2 regions of the Spongiibacter tropicus DSM 19543 genome follow, and region 2 is predicted to be linked to the other one. Evidence: predicted binding sites of a transcription regulator. Region 2 holds the regulator's gene; the other holds the start of a gene.
The links. The regulator LexA, encoded in region 2, represses DNA repair genes until DNA is damaged. The targets are predictions, from matches to a motif close to ACTGTNTNTANANACAGT.
Positions count from the first base shown of each region.

Region 1: dinB (DNA polymerase IV) is a predicted target of LexA. The motif match lies at 2,094-2,111, and genes of this name have one in related genera.

Region 1 is NZ_ATUS01000003.1:137,534-140,941, forward strand. Features, by position in the region: gene flgA (flagellar basal body P-ring formation chaperone FlgA) at 1-237, shown strand, start outside; gene flgM (flagellar biosynthesis anti-sigma factor FlgM) at 317-610, shown strand; gene G411_RS0114025 (flagellar export chaperone FlgN) at 616-1,005, shown strand; gene dinB (DNA polymerase IV) at 1,002-2,048, opposite strand; gene G411_RS0114035 (hypothetical protein) at 2,203-2,604, shown strand; gene G411_RS0114040 (DUF1244 domain-containing protein) at 2,615-2,905, opposite strand; gene G411_RS22365 (hypothetical protein) at 3,021-3,408, shown strand, end outside.
Region 2 is NZ_ATUS01000004.1:98,145-101,552, reverse strand. Features, by position in the region: gene G411_RS20790 (mechanosensitive ion channel family protein) at 1-771, opposite strand, end outside; gene G411_RS0115315 (DUF6763 family protein) at 1,106-1,426, shown strand; gene lexA (transcriptional repressor LexA) at 1,576-2,178, shown strand; gene G411_RS0115305 (hypothetical protein) at 2,181-2,588, shown strand; gene G411_RS20785 (hypothetical protein) at 2,617-2,883, opposite strand; gene G411_RS0115295 (hypothetical protein) at 2,962-3,408, opposite strand, start outside.

The DNA.
Region 1 (3,408 bases), on a different contig from region 2:
CGACGCAGCATTGCTCAAGGTGCCGTGATTACCGCCAATATGCTGGAAGCCGGTACGCTGATCAGCAAAGGCCAGCAGGTCACTTTGCGCAGCGACAGCGGAGCGATTTCGGTCAGCATGCGTGGCCTGGCACTGGAAGACGGCGCCGTGGGCTCGCTGATCAACGTCCGAAACGTGAGCTCGGGCAAGCAGCTGGAAGGCCGTGTGGAAAACGCCAACACGGTAATACTGAAATAGTTCTAAAGTTTTTTCGATCGCTGCCGTTAGAGAGGTAAGGCAGCGTCAACGCCACAGACAGAAAGGATGAGGAATCAACATGGTCGAACGCATTAATGGCAGCCCGGTAGGCCAGCCGCGTCGGATCGACAGCGGCAATGCCAGCCAGAAAGCCGAAGACAGCAAAGACGTCACGACGTCGGCGAACCTTGCCTCAAGCGCTGAAACCAGCCTGCTGGAACGCGCCCGTGCGGGCATTGAAGCCAGCGACGGCGTGGATCGCCAGAAGGTCGAAGCGATTAAAACCGCGATTCGCAACGGTGAATTCAGCATCGATGCCGATCAGGTCGCCCGCGCCTTTATTGACCTGGAACTGCAAACCAACCCGGCGTAATGGTGATGAGCGATCTTCAACAGGAACTGCTCAGTCACAGCCAGCGCTTTGAAGCCCTGCTGCAGGAAGAGCTGGACACCCTGCGTAATGGCGGCGATGCCGATCGCCTGCGCGAACTGGCAGAGCAAAAGATGGATTGCAGCCAGAGTCTGGAGAACCTCGACCGCTATCGTCGCCAACAGCCAGACAGCCCCGCGCCCGACAGCGAGGTACTGGAGAGCCTGCGACGCTGCCGCGATCTGAATGAACGCATCGGGCATTTGCTGGAGCGGCGGGCAGACTACAATGAACAGGCCATGCAGGTTCTCGGTCTCAGTACCGTTCCACTGCGGACCTACGACGCCGAAGGACGTCGCGGCGCCAATGCGTACAGCCGCAACCTCGGCGAGGCTTAGAACAGACTCAGCTGACTGGCCTCATCCTCCTCCGCAAACCTTACACCGACCCCCATTAATCGCACCGGGCTTTCGAGTCTCGCCCAAGCTTCCTGCATCAGCGGCGCGTAACAGGCCGTGTCCAGCCCCTGTGGCAAGCGCCGATCGACCGTGGTAATGCGAAACTCCCGGCTTTTCATTTTCACGAAAGCACCGACTATCGGCAGTCCCGTCACCTGACCCAGCCGTTTCTGGAGTTCCTCGATCAACTGCACCAGCGCCGCATCGGCCTCGGCCCCCGGCACCACATCAGTGGCAAAGGTACGCTCGACACTCAGTGACTTGCGACGGCGTTCAGGCTTAACCTGGCGCTGATCCTCTCCGCGCGCGTAGCCATAAAGCTGGCGCCCAAAACGCCCGAAGCGTTCTACCAATGCCAGCTCCGACCACGCCTGTAACTGCTCACAGCTTTCGATACCAAGTGCCGACATTTTGGCGGCCATGACTTTACCCACACCGTGGATTTTGGACACCGGCAAATCGCGAACAAACGCCGCGACCTGGTCGGGCCGAATCACCGTCAGACCATCGGGTTTCTGCCAGTCACTGGCAATTTTGGCGAGAAACTTGTTCGGCGCCACACCGGCGGAAATGCCAATGCCCACTTCGGTTTTCACCTCGTGGCGGATCGCTTCGGCGATACGGCTGGCACTGCCCTGAAAATGCGGTGACTCACTCACGTCCAGGTAGGCTTCATCCAGCGACAAGGGTTCAATGCAATCGCTGTAGCGCTCAAAAATCTCCCGTACCTGCATGGCTACCGCTTTGTACTTCGCCATGTTCGGCGGCATCAAAATCAAATCGGGGCAACGCTGCACAGCAATTGCCGTGGGCAAGGCCGAGTGCACACCATAGGCGCGGGCTTCATAGTTACAGGTTGCGATCACCCCTCGACGCGAGGACGCCCCGCCGATTGCCAGTGGCCGACCACGCAGCGATGGGTCATCCCGCATCTCAACCGAGGCGTAGAAACAGTCGCAATCACAATGAATGATTTTTCGCATGAAGAGGAACGCAAGCCAGCGGCGCCGAACCACGCCAAACCCGATACTGTATAAACATACAGAAATTACCTGAAGCGGACGGCATTGTCACGCCCGCAACTCCGGTATACTGTGCGCCCTTAACATCAATGGCAGTAGTAAAGGACATCACTGAATGAGTATTGGCAGCTGGACACCCGAAACCGAAAAAGCCGCGATCAGTATCGACAAGGCTTGGTTGAAGCGTTGTATCACGCTTAGCGACGAAGCCTCGTTGTCAGCACTCCCTGCTCCGTTTACCGATGAAGAGCTGCAACGTTACAGCCCGGTCATGCGGCTGACTCTCGCGCCCTGGCAGGAAGCCGTTGCTGATTTGAGTAACGACGAACTCATTGCACTCATTCGCTTTTTCACCGTTGCTGAAGAACGTATCAGCGGCTGGGATGCCGGTGCGGAATCCCCCGCCATCTGGATCAATAAAGTGCTGCGTCAACGTGGCGAAAAACTGTCGGTAGAGACGCTTCGCTGGATTCGCGCCAACAGCAGCAACCGCTTTATTCCCAACGGCGGATTATAGTCGTCGTTTATCAGGTATTTTTATTATTGAAGGCGGCCAGTTGCTCAGCGCTGGCCTCACGCTGATACTTATCTTTCCACTCGCCGTAGGGCACGCCATAGACCCGCTCACGGGCGGCATCGTAGTCAACACTCTCACCCATCTCCTCAGCGGCGGCAACATACCACTTCGACAGGCAGTTGCGGCAGAAGCCCGCCAGGTTCATCAGCTCGATATTCTGCACGTCTTTGCGACTGTCGAGATGCTCTAGCAGACGTCTGAAAACAGCGGCTTCAATCGCATCAGTTCGTGTTTTTTCCATAACAATGTCTCTTCTTGTGCTCAGTTTGTGTTCATTATCAGAAAATTTGCTATGTTAAGCCAACGAACAGACTTCCTGCTCGCGAAGCCCTAACCCAATAAATGGAGTCATTAGCATGGCTAAACAGAAACTGGACCCTGTAGCACTCATCAGTAAAGAGATCGAATCTCTCGAAAGCAAAGTGGAAAAACTGCGTGACCGGCTTATCAGCGATGCAGAGAAAGCGATGGATCGCGCGAAAGCCCAGGCTGAAAAAGCCAAGGTCAAAATGAAGGCAGAGCAGGACAAACTGCGCGAGCTTCAGCAAAAGGCCAAGAGCAATATGGACAAAACGGTTGAGCGTCAGCTTGAGCGTGCACACAAGGCGATTGATGCCGCCAAGGAACTGGAAGTCGATGCCAAGGCGCTGGTCATTATGGCCCGCGACCAGATCAAAGAACTGAAGTCGGATTATCAGCGTGCTCGCGCCATGGCGAAGGCCGCGCATACTGCCGCTAAAGATT
Region 2 (3,408 bases):
CAGCATTTCCCGGACCTTGCTGATAATCGCCGGAATATGCTTCGCATCGTCATAGCGCACACCGATAGTTTCATATATGCGGCGGTTCAACATGCGCGAGGGATTTTCAACCGAAATCTGCGTGAAGGTGGCATTCGGCACATAAAGCGGACGCTGATCAAAGGTCCGTATGCGGGTTTGCCGCCAGCCGATATTTTCCACTGTCCCCTCAATATTCTTGTCGGGGGACCGAATCCAGTCTCCGACAGAAAACGGGCGATCGAGATACACCATCAACCCACCGAAGAAATTCGCCAGCAAATCCTTGGCGGCAAAGCCCACCGCGATCCCGCCGATACCCCCAAAGGCCAACACCCCGGAGATACTGTAGCCAAGGTTCTGCAGAATCATCAGCACTACGACGATAATCACCGCGCTGCGCACCAGCTTGCCGAGCGCCATGACGGTTGTCTGGTCGATGGGCTCATCGTCGTCGCCATATTCCCGCGACAGAATCCCTGTTTCTATCTCTCGAACCAGCTTGACCAAAAACCAGCCAAGAATCGCCATTACCGCTACCGCGCGGAAGGGCTGTAGCGCCGAAAAGATATCCGCATCCGTACTTTCGCCAATAATCTCCAGTACGTGACTGGCACCAACGACCCAAATCATCAGAATTAGTGGCTTGCGAGACGCCAGCAACAAGGCGTCGTCCCAGAGGTTGTGCGTTCTGGCAAATTTCTCCGCCAGCTTATTGAGCAGTCGTCCGACGAATAAGTTGGCCGTCAGCATGATCAAGACGACGATAAAGACTTCTGTAAGCCATGGGTAATTAGAAAACTCCACACCCTTTAGCCAGTCCTGAGACAGCACCGCAGTTCCTCCGCGCTAGACAGATTATTTGTTATGACCGCGTCCGTTATAGCTGGCTGCACTAAAAAAGCGCGGTCAAAATGGGAAAAGCAGTTTAACTTAGGTAGCCATCCCTCTGAAAGCGCTTGGATTTCGCCATGCATCCAATAATTCACTAAGGAGAAACCACGGTTATCGACGCGCAAATACCGACTGGACACCCCAAGGGGAAGTGATAGCTTGGTGCAAAAGTCGAAGAAAGGAGGCAAGCGTTATGGCGAGCATAGCTCCTCAAGTTGGCAGCTGGTACAAAGACCTTGAAACTGACCAGCAGTTTGAAGTCGTTGCGATCGACGACCGGGAACACACCATCGAAGTGCAAATGATTGATGGCGAGATTTGCGAATATGATCTGGAGAGTTGGCGACAGCTCGCCCTGCAGAGTATCGAAGAACCCGAGGACTGGCGTAATGCCTTTGAGCTCAGCGACGACGACTACCGCGACTGGGGCGACGGCTTAATACCGGAACAACTCTGCAACCCCTTACACGAAATAGAAACTGACGTCGTCAACGGCCTTTTTGACGACTACTGAAACCCTCTCCCCCCTCTGCCCGCCCACGGCTTTACTGGGGCGGGCCTCTTCACACCATACCCTCGCTTCAGAAAATACAGGGCAGCGCTTGCACTGGATAAAATACTGTATATACTCACAGTTACTGTATAGATAACCAGACCGCGATTATGGAAAAGCTAACTGCCAGACAAGCTCAGGTTCTCGAACTTATCAAAAGCCATATTGAAGACACAGGCTACCCTCCGACGCGGGCAGATATTGCCAAGGAGCTGGGGTTCCGCTCGCCCAATGCGGCGGAAGAACATCTCAAGGCACTGGCGAGAAAAGGCGCCATTGAAATCATTCCCGGCGCTTCTCGTGGCATCCGTCTTCCGGAAGAACTCGGCATCCCCATTGTGGGTCAAGTGGCAGCAGGTAGCCCTATCCTCGCGGAGGAGCACATCGAAGATCACTGCGCCATCTCGCCAAATTTGTTTACCCCGGCTGCAGACTATTTCCTTCGTGTTCGCGGTGACAGCATGATCAATGCGGGCATCTTCGAGAACGACCTCCTCGCCGTTCACCGCACTCCCGTTGCCCATAACGGGCAGATTATTGTCGCGAGAATCGGTGACGAAGTTACCGTTAAGCGCCTGCAGAAAGAGAAAAGTAACCACCGCTTGCTGTTAATTGCGGAAAACCCGGACTACGCCCCCATTGAAGTTGACCTGCGTGAACAGGACTTTGCTATCGAAGGCCTGAGCGTAGGCGTATTGCGTCGAGGAAACTGAACATGGCTTTTGAACAACGCCCTCTTTTTGATCAGCAGCACCCGGCTGACAACGCGCACATTACGGAAATCACCCTTAGCAGCCAGGCGCAACTGTCGCGCACTCTGCTGTCCGCCATGCTGGGCCAGCTCTGCGGGAGCACCGATCCGCGCTGGCTTTGCTGGGTTGCAGATCGGCCGGTCAAACCGCTACTGGACGCCAACAGCCCTGAACGAGGACAGCGCATCCTGCAAGTCGTTGTAAATGAAGGCAGCCTCTGCAATATCGCTGCTCGTGCCCTTGAGCGCGGAAAGAGCCACACCGTCGCGGTGTTACTGAAAGGCTCACTGGGAGCTGCCGAGCGACAACTGCTAACCCAAGCTGCAAAGGCAGGTCAGGCCGAATGTCTGGTAATCCACTTACAGGATTAATTGAACGTATACAGAAAGGAAACCGTGCTCAATGCACGGTTTTAGATTGAGGCAACACGCCGTCAATGGCGTCTTCATCATCATCGACATCATCTTCCACGTCATCGCTGATGATCTGCGCGGCTTCCAGCCCCGCCTGCACCATAACCCTGGCCAGCTCCAGGCATGAGCCCGGAATCTGCTTGCGGGTCTCATCAGAAAAGCGAATGGTCACCAACGGCTGCTCATCGCCCTCAGAGCGCTGCAGCACAATATCGCCATTTGCCAATTCAACCAGTTCTAAATAAGACAGCACAGAATATCCCTTGAGTCGATCTTGCCCGAACAACGGGGTTGACCGGTAGTGTAACAAAGGCAGCCTATCTCCGGCCAATCAGTATTCCTGCAGCGTCGCCCGATGCCGGTTCACGGTATCACTCAGGAACTCCAGGGCCTCCCAGCTCCGTTGCAGCGAGTCATCCTCACCGCGAGAAGAAGCAATAAGTGCGCCGGAAGATGCCTGCACCGCAGAGGGCGCATTGATAAACGCGTATTCCAATACCCATTTGAGTCGCGCGTCATGGCTTTCCCTGTCAGCCAGTTCCGCTATTTCCGGCGGATGCTCACCTGATGAGAGGACGCGGGCCGAATAACGACCGATAGGAATCGCCTGCTGAAACCGGGGTTGCTGGAATAGCAAATCCGCTAAATGGCTCTCGTAAGCCAGCCGCAGTTGCCAGAGACAGGATTCAAGACAAGCCCGATGGAAATGCCCTCCCCACTCTTCCCGACTGCCCTCGGTCAGTTGGTTCAAATACTGTCGGGCAAGAAACAGATGGAG